Regions from separate parts of the Ramlibacter sp. MMS24-I3-19 genome, predicted to be linked through region 2. Evidence: riboswitches for the same ligand, from Rfam matches in the RefSeq annotation. Region 2 holds a riboswitch; the other holds the start of a gene.

Region 1 (6,783 bases), 580 kb from region 2:
AGACATAACGCGTCTCCGCGTCGTCGCACAGCTCGAGCTGCGCCGACGGCGGCACCTCCTCGCCGTTCTTGGCGACGTCGTGCCACGCGCGGCCGTCATGCCAGCGCAGTCCCGCGGCGATCAGCCGCTGGGCCTGCGAACGCGTGGCCGCGAGGCCGCGTTCGACGAGGAGCTGGTCGGCGCGCATGGCGGGAGCCTGTCATGCCGGGCTCGACCCGGCATCCAGCGACTGCGCCGATACCGGCACCGGTCTGGATTGCGGGTCAAGCCCGCAATGACAGGGTGTGCATCAATAGCGGTACGTGTCCACCTTGTACGGCCCCTGCTTGCTGACGCCGATGTACGCGGCCTGGGCGTCGGTCAGTTCCGTCAGCTGGGCGCCCAGCTTGGACAGCTGCAGGCGGGCCACCTTCTCGTCCAGGTGCTTGGGCAGCACGTAGACCTGGCCGACCTTGTAGTCGTTGGGCTTGGTGAACAGCTCGATCTGCGCCAGCGTCTGGTTGGCGAACGACGACGACATCACGTAGCTCGGGTGGCCCGTGCCGCAGCCCAGGTTTACCAGGCGGCCCTTGGCCAGCAGGATGATGCGCTTGCCATCCTCGAAGATGACGTGGTCCACCTGCGGCTTGATCTCTTCCCACTTGCACTTCTTCTCGAGCGACGCGACGTCGATCTCGTTGTCGAAGTGGCCGATGTTGCAGACGATCGCCTGGTCCTTCATCTTCGCCATGTGGGCGTAGGTGATGACGTCGCGGTTGCCGGTGCAGGTGACGAAGATGTCGGCCTTGTCGGCGGCGTACTCCATCGTCACCACGCGGTAGCCTTCCATGGCGGCCTGCAGCGCGTTGATCGGGTCGATCTCGGTCACCCACACCTGCGCCGACAGCGCGCGAAGCGCCTGCGCCGAGCCCTTGCCCACGTCGCCGTAGCCAGCCACGAGCGCCACCTTGCCGGCCACCATCACGTCGGTGGCGCGCTTGATGCCGTCCACCAGCGATTCGCGGCAGCCGTACAGGTTGTCGAACTTGCTCTTGGTGACCGAGTCGTTGACATTGATCGCGCGGAACTTCAGCAGGCCCTTGGCGGCCATGTCCACCAGGCGGTGCACGCCGGTGGTGGTCTCCTCGGTGACGCCGATGATCTCCTTGGCCTTGCGCGAGTACCAGGTCGGGTCTTCCTTCAGCTTCTTGCGGATCGACGCGTGCAGGATGCGCTCTTCCTCGCTCGAGTGGGTGTCGATCAGCGACAGGTCCTTCTCGCAGCGCTGGCCCAGGTGCATCAGCAGCGTGGCATCGCCCCCGTCGTCCAGGATCATGTTCGGGCCTTCGCCCTCGGTGCCCTTGGCGCCGAAGTCGAAGATGCGGTGCGTGTAGTCCCAGTAGTCCTCGAGCGACTCGCCCTTGATCGCGAACACCGGCGTGCCGCCGGCGGCGATGGCGGCGGCCGCGTGGTCCTGGGTCGAGAAGATGTTGCACGAGGCCCAGCGCACGGTGGCGCCGAGCGCCTGCAGCGTCTCGATCAGCACCGCGGTCTGGATCGTCATGTGCAGCGAGCCGGTGATGCGGGCGCCCTTCAGGGGCTGGCTCTTCGCGAACTCGGCGCGGATCGCCATCAGGCCGGGCATCTCGGTCTCGGCGATGCGGATTTCCTTGCGGCCCCAGTCGGCGAGCGACAGGTCGGCGATGGCGCTGTCTTGCGCGGCGGTCTTGAGAACGGCGTTCATGGTGGCTCCAAAAGCTGTGTTTCGGTCAACCACTGCCGGGTGCTGGCTCACCGCACGGGACAGTGGGTGAGCGTCGTTGCGAAGATTTCCGAGCCTCACGCCGTACGGCGCTGCAACGCTCCTCGGATGGGGCGCGATTATAGGCGCCGTCGCACGGCCGGGATGGCTCAGGCGCGCGCCGGTTGCCCCTCCGCGCCGGCTGCCTGCCGGTCTTCCGGGCTGTTGGGCACACGCTGGAACCAGGTCGCGATCAGTCCGCCCGAGATGTTGTGCCAGACGCTGAAGATCGCGCTGGGCACGGCCGCCAGGGGCGAGAAGTGGGCGGCCGCCAGTGCTGCGCCGAGGCCGGAGTTCTGCATGCCCACCTCCAGCGACAACGCCTTGCGCTTGGCGACCGGCAACCCGGTCACCTTGCCGAGCAGGTAGCCCAGCAGCAGGCCCAGGCCGTTGTGCAGCACCACCACCGCGAAGATCAGCAGGCCGCTGGCCGCGATCTTGGCCTGGCTCGCGGCCACCACGGCAGCCACGATGGCCACGATCGCAACCACCGACACGAGCGGCAGTACGCCGACGGCGAACTTCACCTTGTCGCGCAGCACCGACTGGGCGATCACGCCGAGCGCAATCGGCAGCAGGACCACCTGCACGATCGACCAGAACATCGAGACGGCATCCACGTGCAGCCACTGGTTGGCCAGCAGCCAGATCAGGGCCGGCGTGAAGATCGGCGCCAGCAGCGTGGTGATCGCGCTCACGGCCACCGACAGCGCCACGTCGCCGCGCGCGAGGAAGGTCATGACGTTCGACGCGGTGCCGCTCGGGCAGCAGCCCACCAGGATCACGCCCACGGCCACTTCGGTCGGCAGCTGGAGGACCTTGCAGAGCAGCCACGCCAGGCCCGGCATGATGACGAAGTGCCCCAGGCAGCCGATGAACACGTGCCAGGGCCGGCGGAACACTTCACGGAAGTCGTCCTTCGACAGGGTCAGGCCCATGCCGAACATGATGATGCCCAGCAGCGGCACGATGTACGCGGCGATCCACTTGAACTGGGCAGGGGCGAAGAAGGCGAGCGCTGCGAACAGCAGCACCCAGATGGCAAAGGTCTTGCCGACGAACTGGCTCAGGCGGACGAGGGCCTGCATGGTGGGGAAATCCTTGCGAGAGTGGCGAAACGGCGGTGAAGCCGGCGCCTTGCGCTGCCGTGGTGCGGCGATGGCAGGTGGACGTCGGGCGGGACCGGGGTGGATGCCGGACCCTGGCCGCCGGGTGGGCGGCGAACCCTGCCGTGGAGCACGGCGCCAGGCGATGCGCTTGTGAGCGAGCCCTTGGGGTTTACCCGGATTCTAGGATCACCCATGACCCATCGTGTCCCGATGGGTCTGTTCCGACGCCGGCGCACGCCCCGCAGCCCCGGGCGCATCGGGTACAACAGCCCATGCCCGGACCCTCGCTCTTCTCCGCCCCGATCGACCCCATGCTCGCCAAGATCGCCGAGGCATTGCCCGACGGCGACGGCTTCCTGTTCGAGCCCAAGTGGGACGGCTTCCGTGCCATCGTCTTCCGCAGCGCCGACGGCGTGGTGATCCAGAGCCGCGACCTGAAGTCGCTGAACCGCTACTTCCCCGAGCTGGAGAAGGTGCTGGCCGAGCAGTTGCCCAAGGGCTGCATCGTGGATGGCGAAGTCGTGGTCGTCGGCCCGCAGGGGCTGGACTTCGATGCGCTCCAGCAGCGCATCCACCCGGCCGCGTCGCGCGTGGCCCGGCTCGCGAAGGAAACGCCGGCCGGCTTCGTCGCCTTCGACCTGCTCGCCGCCGGCGGCAAGCCGGTCATGAACCTGCCGCAGCACGAACGGCGCGAGCGCCTCGAACGCCTGCTGGGCCAGATCAAGCCACCGCTGTACCTGACACCCGTGACCACCGACCGCGCGCTGGCACAGGACTGGCTGCAGCGCTTCGAAGGCGCGGGGCTCGATGGCGTGGTGGCCAAGCCGGCCGATGCGCCCTACCAGCCTGCCAAGCGCGCGATGTTCAAGATCAAGCACGCGCGCACCGCCGATTGCGTGGTGGCCGGCTTCCGCTGGTACAAGGACACGGACGATGCGGTCGGCTCGCTGCTGCTCGGGCTGTACAACGACGCGGGCGTGTTGCAGCACGTCGGCGTCACTTCGTCGTTCACCATGGCCGTGCGGCGCGAGCTGGCGCAGGAGCTCGCACCGCTGCGCGAGAACGCGATGGCCGACCATCCCTGGCGCGACTGGGCGCAGGCCAGCGCCGGCGACGCCGATCGCATGCCGGGCGCCAAGTCGCGCTGGAGCGGCGGAAAGGACCTGAGCTGGGAGCCGCTGCGACCCGAGCGGGTTTGCGAGGTGAAGTACGACCACCTGCAGGGTGACCGCTTCCGCCATGCCACCACGTTCCTGCGCTGGCGCCCCGACAAGCCGGCGCAGGATTGCCGGTATGACCAGCTCGAAGTGGCGACGCCGTTCGAGCTGAAGCAGGTGTTCAAGACGGCCTGACTTCCTGGAACCGGTCGCGCCGCGCGAGCCGCGGAAACAGCCGTAGCCAGAGCACCGCAACCAGGATCGTCCCGCAGCCGCCCGCGACCACCGAGCCCACGGGCCCCCACCAGGCGGCGGTCGAACCCGATTCGAATTCGCCGAGCTGGTTGCTCGCGCCGATGAACAGCGTGTTCACCGCCGCGACGCGGCCACGCATCGCATCGGGCGTCTCGATCTGCATCAGGGTCTGTCGCACGATCACGCTGACCATGTCGGCCGAGCCGGAGATGACGAGGGCCAGCATGGATAACGCAAAGCTGGTGGACAGGCCGAAGGCCACCATGCACGCCCCGAACACCGTGACGGCCGTCATCAGCTTCGGGCCCACGTGCCGTGCGAGCGGCCAGCGCGCCAGCACGGTGGCGGCAATCAACGCACCGACCGCGGGCGCCGCGCGCAGCATCCCCAGCCCCTGCGGCCCCACGTGCAGGATCTCGCTGGCAAAGATCGGCAGCAGGGCGGTCGCACCACCCAGCAGCACCGCGAACAGGTCCAGCGTGGTGGCCCCCAGCAGCACGCGGTTCGTGCCCACGTAGTGCAGGCCGGCGAGCAGGGATTGCAGCGTCACGGGCTCGCGCGGCGTCGGCGCGCGTTCGTAGCGCACCCGCAGGCACAGCGCGGTCGCAGTCGCGAACAGCGCAGCGCAGGTTCCGTAGACGACAACGAATCCCGTTACGAACAGCAGCCCGGCGATGGCAGGACCGGCGATCACCGCGCCCTGGATGCCTGCCGAGCCGAACGCCATCGCGCGCGCCAGCAACGCGGGCGGCACGAGCGCGGGCAACAGCGCCTGCTGCGCCGACATCTGGAACGGCCGCAGGGCCCCGAGCAGCAATGACAGCGCGAGCAGCAGGTTGCGCGACGACCAGCCGCCCGCAGTGCCGGCGAGCAGCACGAGGGCGACCACTCCCTGCAGCGACATGCACGCCATCACCAGCTTCACGCGGTGATAGCGGTCGGCCGCATGGCCGGCCAGCAGCGCCACGGCGAGCGACGGCGCGAACTGCGCGAGTCCGACCAGCCCCAGGTCCCAGGCACTGCCGGTCAGTTGGTACATCTGCCAGCCGATGGCCAGCATCAGCATCTGCTGCGCCGCGGTGCCGGCCAGGCGCGCGGTCCAGAAGCGCACGAAGGCGCGGTGTTCGAACAGGCTCACGGGGCGCGATTGTCCCAGCTGTGCTTGTCGTGGCCGTGGCTTGTCGTCCCACCTTGGCTGGTCGTCCCCGCGGAGGGCGGGGACCCAGGGCTTCCATCTCTGGCCGCGGCGACGAAGATCGAAGCCTTGGATTCCCGCCTTCGCGGGAATGACTATCGGGCGGGCTTGTCCTTCTCGGCCGCCGGCCTTTCCTTCGGCCTGTCCTTCACCGGCACGTGCTCCAGGTTGATCCGCACCCGGTACCAGAGCGACGAACTTCCGCGCATGCGATCGACCAGCACGTCGGCCGGCTCCAGGTGCGCGGCCGCCCTGGGGTGCTTCTGCTTCCAATCCTCGGCCGCCGCGATCGCATCGGCTTCGCGATCGGCGCGCGCCACTTCCACCACCGGCTTGGCCTTGCGCGCCGAGGGCGGTGCGCGCGTCGGTTCGCCGGCCTGCTTGCGGTAGTGCGGTGGCCACGGCGCATCGCCCTGTCCATCCTTCTCGTGCCGCGCCGATAGCTCCAGCAGCGACTCGAGCGAGCCGACAGCCTGGTCGATGCCTGCATGCGGGTCGCCGATCTTCCTGAACCGCGCCGGCACCGTCTTCAGCGTGAAGTCGGCCGGATCGCACGCCTGCAGTTCATCCCAGGTGACAGGCGTCGACACGCGCGCATCCGGCCGCGGCCGCACCGAGTAGGCCGAGGCCACGGTGCGGTCCTTGGCGTTCTGGTTGTAGTCCACGAACACGCCGTGCCGCTCCTCCTTCCACCAGGCTGCCGTGGCGAGCTTGGGCACGCGCCGCTCGACTTCGCGTGCCAGCGCCAGCGCGGCACGCCGCACCTGGTCGAAGGTCCACTGCGGCGCGATGCGCGTGATCACATGGATGCCGCGCGATCCCGAAGTCTTCGGCCAGCCCACGAGACCGTGCTCCTGCAGCACCTCGCGCGCGACCGCCGCTACCTCGCGGATCTGCGGCCAGGCCACCCCCGGCACCGGATCCAGGTCGACGCGCAGTTCGTCCGGATGCTCCAGGTCCTCGGCGCGCACCGGATGCGGATGCAGCTCGATGCAACCCAGGTTGGCCATCCACGCCAGCGTGGCCGCGCTGCGCGGCACCACCTCCTCGGCCGTGCGCCCGGAGGGAAAGCGGATCGTGCTCACCTCCACCCAGTCCGGCCGGCTCTCCGGCGCGCGCTTCTGGAAGAAGAACTCGCCACCGACGCCGTTCGGGTAGCGCACCAGCACGCAGGGCCGGCCGCCGGCGCCACGCAGCGCGCCCTCGGCGACGGACACGTAATAGTTGACGAGATCGAGCTTCGTGAGGCCCGCCTCGGGGAACAGCAGCTTGTCCGGATGGCTGACG
Region 2 (6,783 bases):
TGCTGAGCGTCACCCGCGACACCACCGACGCGTGGGAGGCGCAGGAAGCCCTGCGCCGCGCCGACCGCCAGAAGGACGACTTCCTCGCCACGCTCGCGCACGAGCTGCGCAACCCGCTCGCCCCGCTGCGCACCGGCCTCACCGTGCTGCGGCGCCAGGCGAGCGCAGGACCGGAGGAGCGCCGGGTGCGCGACATCATGGAGCGCCAGCTGGAACACATGGTGCGGCTGGTCGACGAACTGCTGGACGTGGCCCGCATCAGCCAGGGCAAGGTGATGCTGCAGCGCGAGCCGGTGCCGGCGAGCACCGTGGTGCAGCACGCGCTCGATGCCTCGCGGCCGCTGCTGGAAGCACAGGGCCATGCGTTGACCGTCGATCCCGGCAGCGACGAGTGGCTGGTGCACGGCGATGTCACGCGGCTGGTGCAGGTGGTCGGCAACCTGTTGAACAACGCGGCCAAGTACACGCCCGCCGGCGGCCGCGTCGCGCTGGCCGTCACCGCCACGGCGCATGAGGTGGTGATCGCCGTGGAAGACAGCGGGATCGGCATCCCGCGCGACATGCTCGATCGCATCTTCGATCGCTTCGTGCAGGGCGAGGCCGGCCACGACAGGGCGCAGGGCGGCCTGGGCATCGGCCTCAGCGTGGTCAGGTCGCTGGTCGAGATGCATGGCGGACAGGTCGGCGCCAGCAGCGGCGGCCCGGGCCTGGGCAGCCGGTTCGAGGTGCGGCTGCCCCGGGTCCACGCGGAACGCGCGAGCGCAGCCGTCTCGCCCGCGCCCGCGGCGGCAGGACCGGATCCGCTGCGCATCCTCGTGGTCGACGACAACGTGGACGCCGCCGAGACGCTCGCCATGGCGCTGGAGCTCGAGGGCCACTCGGTCCGGCTCGCGCACGAAGGGAGCGCCGCGATCGAGGTCGCCGAGCAGCACCGGCCGCACGTCGTGTTCCTCGATATCGGCATGCCGGGCATGGACGGCTACGCCATCGCGGCACGCCTGCGCGAACTGCCGGACTGGGAGGACCGCGTGCTGGTGGCGCTCACCGGCTGGGGCGCCGAAGAGGACCGCCGGCGCAGCCTGGCCGCGGGCTTCGACATGCACCTGACCAAGCCGGTCGACTTCGCGGCCGTCGAGCGCCTGCTGACCGACCTGGCGACCGCGCGCTCGCTGGCGGCCGCGGTCAGCAGGCCGCGGCCCCTGGCCTGAGCCTCACTGCGGCTGGAAGCCGCTGGCGCGGATGATCCTGGTCCAGGCCTGCGTGTAGGCGCGTTCGCGGTTCGCGAACTGCTGCTGCGGCATGTAGCCCACCGCCAGGCCCATCGCGGTGAGCTTCTCCTTGACGTCGGGTTGTGCCACCACCTTCGCGAGCGCCTCGCCGAAGCGGTCGATGGCGGCCTGCGGCGTGCCGGCCGGCGCGAACAGGCCGTAGTACGGGACTTCCTCGAACCCGGCCAGTCCCAGCTCGGTGAACGTGGGCGCGTCGGGCACCGCGGCCTGTCGCGCATGGCCCATCACCGCCACGACGCGGATCTTGCCGGCCTTGTGGTTCTCGATGAAGTCGGGGATCGAGCCCACGCCCGCGCCGATCTGGTTGCCCAGCATGTCGGCAATCATGGGGGCGCTGCCGCGGTACGGCGCCGCCTGCAGGTCCACGGAATATTTCTGGCCGATCAGCTTGACCAGGAACTCGGGCACCGAGGCCGGGGCCGGCACGCCGACGTTGCCCTTGCCGCCCTGGCGGCGCACCCACGCGATGTACTCGGGCAGGGTCCTGGCGGGCGTGCCGCCGGACAGCGCCAGCGCGTTGACGAAGGTCGCGAAGCCGGCCACCGGCACGAAGTCCTTCGCCGGATCGAAGCCGGGATTCTTCGTCACCAGCGGCAGGATCGAGATCGTGTGGTCGTGCGTGAGGAACAGCGTGTGGCCGTCGGGCGCCGCGCTCTTGAGCACCTGCGCGGCGATCTGTCCACCGGCGCCGGCGCGGTTGTCGACCACCACCGGCTGGCCCAGTTCGTCCTTCAGCTTTTCGGCCAGCGTGCGGGCGATGGCGTCGGTGCCGCCGCCGGCCGGAAAGCCGACCAGGATGCGGATCGGCGCGTGATCCTGCGCCGCGGCGGGGAGCGCGCAGGCAGCGGTGAGTGCGAAGGCTGCGCCAAAAGCGAGGACGGCACGACGGCCGGAATGGAGCGACATGGGGATTCCTGCGGACGGAAGAGAAACCGCCGATTTTGCGCGACGACCCTGCAGGTAAAATGACGCGTCCCAAGGAGCGTTGCAGCGCCGAGCACGGCGTCAGGCTTGGGAATCCCAACGACGCTCGCCAAGGCCGCGGCCCCGCCGCACGCAAGACCCAAGGTGAGCAGATGTCCGACACCCCCCACGTCCTCCCGATGAAGCTGGCCGGCCTGGAGCCGGTGGCCATCGCGCCCGGCAGCCTGTTCGTCAACGTCGGCGAACGCACCAACGTCACCGGCTCCAAGGCGTTCGCGCGCCTGGTCCTCGCCGGGCAGTTCGAGGAGGCGCTCGCCGTGGCGCGGCAGCAGGTCGAGAACGGCGCGCAGGTGATCGACGTCAACATGGACGAGGCCATGCTGGACAGCAAGGCGGCCATGGTGCGCTTCCTGAACCTGATGGCCAGCGAGCCCGACATCGCCCGCGTGCCGGTGATGGTGGACAGCTCCAAGTGGGAGGTGATCGAGGCCGGCCTGCGCTGCCTGCAGGGCAAGGGCATCGTCAACTCGATCTCGCTGAAGGAAGGCGAGGCCGAGTTCAAGCGGCAGGCGCGCCTGGTCAAGCGCTATGGCGCCGCGGCGGTCGTCATGGCCTTCGACGAGCAGGGCCAGGCCGACAGCTACGAACGCAAGATCCGCATCTGCGAGCGCGCCTACCGCATGCTGGTCGACGAGGTCGATTTCCCGCCCGAGGACATCGTCTTCGACCCCAACATCTTCGCCATCGCCACCGGCATCGAGGAGCACGACAACTACGCGGTCGACTTCATCAACGCGACGAAGTGGATCAAGCAGAACCTGCCCGGCGCGAAGGTCTCCGGCGGCGTGTCCAACGTGAGCTTCTCGTTCCGCGGCAACGACCCGGTGCGCGAGGCGATCCACACCGTGTTCCTGTACCACGCCATCCAGGCCGGCATGGACATGGGCATCGTCAACGCGGGCATGGTCGGCGTGTACGACGACCTCGAGCCGCAGCTGCGCGAGCGGGTCGAGGACGTGGTGCTGAACCGCCGCCCCGACGCCGGCGAGCGCCTGGTCGAGATCGCCGAGCAGGCCAAGGGCGCGGCCAAGGACGAAGGAAAGAAGAACGAGTGGCGCCAGCAGCCGGTGGAGCAGCGCCTGGCGCATGCCCTGGTGCACGGCATCACCGACCACATCGTCCCCGACACCGAGGAGATGTACCAGCAGGTGCTGGCCAGGGGCGGTCGCCCCCTGCACGTGATCGAAGGCCCGCTGATGGACGGCATGAACATCGTCGGGGACCTGTTCGGCCAGGGCAAGATGTTCCTGCCGCAGGTGGTGAAATCGGCGCGCGTGATGAAGCAGGCGGTCGCGCACCTGGTTCCCTACATCGAGGAAGAGAAGAAGCAGCAGGAAGCGGCCGGGCAGGACGTGCGTGCCAAGGGCAAGATCGTCATCGCCACCGTCAAGGGCGACGTGCACGACATCGGCAAGAACATCGTCACCGTCGTCCTTCAGTGCAACAACTTCGAGGTGGTGAACATGGGCGTGATGGTCCCGTGCCACGAGATCCTCGCCAAGGCCAAGGTCGAGGGCGCGGACATCGTCGGCCTGTCGGGCCTCATCACGCCGTCGCTGGAGGAGATGCAGTACGTCGCCGGCGAGATGCAGAAGGACGACCATTTCCGCCTGAGGAAGATCCCGCTGCTGATCGGCGGCGCCACCACCAGCCGCGTGCACACGGCGGTGAAGATCGCGCCGCACTACGAAGGCCCGGTGGTCTACGTGCCCGATGCGTCGCGCAGCGTCGGCGTCGCGCAGAACCTGCTCTCGGAGCAGGCGGCACGCTACATCGCCGAGGTGGAGGCCGACTACGAGAAGGTGCGGCAGCTGCATGCGAGCAAGAAGCAGGTGCCGCTGGTGTCGCTGGCGCAGGCGCGCGCGAACAAGACGCCGATCGACTGGTCAGGGTACACGCCACCGGTGCCCAAGTTCATCGGGCGTCGGGTGATCAACAACTTCGACCTGGGCGAGCTCGCGAAGTACATCGACTGGGGTCCGTTCTTCCAGACCTGGGACCTCGCGGGTCGCTTCCCCGAGATCCTGAAGGACGACATCGTCGGCAGCGAAGCCGTGCGCGTGTTCTCCGACGGCCAGCGCATGCTCAAGCGGCTGGTGGAAGGGCGCTGGCTCACCGCCAACGCGGTGGTCGGCTTCTGGCCGGCTAACACCGTGCGCGACGACGACATCGAGCTGTACACCGATGAATCGCGCAGCGACGTAGCGCTCACCTGGTACGGCCTGCGCCAGCAGACCGAGAAGCCCGTGATCGATGGCCAGCCGCGCCCCAATCGCTGCCTGGCCGATTTCGTGGCGCCGCGCGGTGTCGCGAACGATTACGTCGGCGCTTTCGCGGTCACGGCCGGCATCGGCGCCGAGGTGAAGGAGCAGTACTTCCTCAAGGACCTCGACGACTACTCGGCCATCATGCTCAAGGCGATCGCCGACCGGCTGGCCGAAGCGTTCGCCGAGTGCCTGCACGAGCGGGTGCGCAAGGACCTGTGGGGCTATGCGCCCGGCGAGCAGCTGTCGCTGGAAGACCTGATCGCCGAGAAGTACCAGGGCATCCGTCCCGCGCCCGGCTATCCCGCCTGCCCCGACCACAGCGTCAAGGGCGACATGTTCCGCCTGCTGCAGGCGCAGGACGCCGGCATGGGCCTCACGGAAAGCCTGGCGATGACGCCGGCCGCCAGCGTGAGCGGCTTCTACCTGAGCCATCCGCAAGGCCAGTACTTCAACGTCGGCCGCATCGGCGACGACCAGCTGGAAGACCAGGTGCGGCGGCGCGGCGCGGAACGGGCCCAGCTGGAGCGACTACTGGCGCCCAACCTGGGATGAGCGGCTGCCGGCGCCGCGCCGGCGTGTCCACACTTGCAGTGACTCATCCGTTGAACGGAAACCACTGGAGGACACCATGAAGCAACTCGCCATCGCCGCCGTCATCGCCACCGCCGCCTTCGCGGCCCACGCCGAGCAGGCGCTCTGCGACACCTGCGGGCACGTGCAGGCCGTGACCAAGGAAACCCGCAAGGGCCAGGGCGGCGCGGCCGGCATCGTCGGCGGCGCCGTCGTCGGCGGCCTGATCGGCAACCAGTTCGGCCACGGCAACGGCAAGGCGCTCGCCACCGTCGGTGGCGCCGCCGCCGGCGGCTTCGCCGGCAACGAGGTGCAGAAGCACGTCACGAGCAAGGACGTGTGGGTGACCTCGGTGAAGATGAAGGACGGCTCGGTGCGCAAGTTCGAGCATGCCGCCGCGCCGGGCTGGAAGGCCGGCTCCATCGTCAAGCTGCACGGCAAGAGCATCGTCCGCGCCTGACGCCCGGACCGCGCCTGTCCTCAGGCCGGGGGCGCGAACCGGCTCACGGTGACGCCGGCCTGCGCCAGCAGGCGCGGCCAGGCGTCGCTGGCCAGTACCCTGACTTCGTTGGCCCGGGCCGGGGCAAAGACGTCCCCGACGGCATCCGGGCCTTGGTACGCCGGGTGGCACATGAGAACGTCGCCGTCCATTGCGCGCTGCAGCCAGTCTGCGAGCAGGCGCTCATAGGCCTGTGGATCACTGTCGAAGCCGTAGGCGCCGAGCAGGTGCCCGGAGACCGGAATGCCGAGCTTCGCGGCTCTCGCGCGCAGCCGCTTTCCGCCAAGAGCAGCGATCAAGCGGGGCTTGAGGCCATGTTCTCCGCGCGGCGCCTGAGTTCCTCGCAGCCACGTGCGACGGAGCCCCCGTCTTGCAAACTCCTCGAGGATGGCGTCCTGCACGACGGGAAGCTGGTGAACGTGGTGATGGCCGTCGACATGGTCTGGAACACGTCCCATGACCTGTTCGAAGGCGTCGAACTGCGCTCGAACTTCCATCGCGATGCGGACGGGTGAGAGTCGTCCGAGGTAGGCTCGGGCGATGAATGCTCCGAGTTCGCAACGCAAGGACTTGTCCAGCGGGGACAGCGTGAAGTCCACATGGAGGCCGATGTCCAGAGTCCCAGGAGGCAGTGCTCGCAGGCCAGTGGCCGAAGAGGTCCAGCGGGGACTCCCGACCATGCAGCTGGTCGCCGAGACCGCTCCGAGCTGCGCCAGTTCGAGCACGGCCTGGTCGACGCCGGGCCGCCAACCAAAATCATCGATGCACACCACCAGCCGCCGCACCGGAGCCTTCACCGCATGACCTCGTGGCGCCGACTCGCCAGCTTCGTCGCGGTGGGCTGCACCGCCGCCGCGGTGCACTTCGGCGTCGTGGTGCTGGCCGTGGAAAGCCGCACGGCCACGCCGCTGGCCGCGAACGTCGTCGGCTGGCTGGTGGCGTTCGTGGTGTCGTTCGCCGGCCAGCACCGGCTGACCTTCGGCGACCGCACGGCGCCCATGCTGCGCGCCGTGCGCCGCTTCTTCGCCATCTCGGCCGGGGGCTTTGCCGTCAACGAGGCTGCGTATGCGCTGCTGCTGCACGTGTCGGCGATCCGGTACGACGTCGCCCTCGCACTGGTGCTGGTGGCCGTCGCGGTCATGACGTATGTGCTGAGCTCGCGCTGGGCCTTCCT

Evidence for each region. A riboswitch is a leader RNA that binds a small molecule or an ion and turns the genes downstream of it on or off. The one in region 2 is predicted to bind S-adenosylhomocysteine.
Region 1: it holds a riboswitch for S-adenosylhomocysteine, as region 2 does, so the genes downstream of both, ahcY (adenosylhomocysteinase) here and metH (methionine synthase) in region 2, are expected to answer to the same signal.

The regions. Positions count from the first base shown of each region.
Region 1 covers NZ_CP190017.1:1,402,663-1,409,445, reverse strand. Annotated here, with positions in the region: gene ACPWT1_RS06945 (TlyA family RNA methyltransferase) at 1-187, opposite strand, end outside; gene ahcY (adenosylhomocysteinase) at 290-1,723, opposite strand; S-adenosyl-L-homocysteine riboswitch at 1,785-1,853, opposite strand; gene ACPWT1_RS06935 (bile acid:sodium symporter family protein) at 1,891-2,868, opposite strand; gene ACPWT1_RS06930 (ATP-dependent DNA ligase) at 3,162-4,241, shown strand; gene ACPWT1_RS06925 (MFS transporter) at 4,228-5,439, opposite strand; gene ligD (non-homologous end-joining DNA ligase) at 5,592-6,783, opposite strand, start outside.
Region 2 covers NZ_CP190017.1:822,084-828,866, reverse strand. Annotated here, with positions in the region: gene ACPWT1_RS04030 (PAS domain-containing protein) at 1-1,208, shown strand, start outside; gene ACPWT1_RS04025 (Bug family tripartite tricarboxylate transporter substrate binding protein) at 1,212-2,195, opposite strand; S-adenosyl-L-homocysteine riboswitch at 2,261-2,328, shown strand; gene metH (methionine synthase) at 2,393-5,092, shown strand; gene ACPWT1_RS04015 (glycine zipper 2TM domain-containing protein) at 5,169-5,570, shown strand; gene ACPWT1_RS04010 (ChbG/HpnK family deacetylase) at 5,591-6,406, opposite strand; gene ACPWT1_RS04005 (GtrA family protein) at 6,410-6,783, shown strand, end outside; gene ACPWT1_RS04000 (ArnT family glycosyltransferase) at 6,747-6,783, opposite strand, start outside.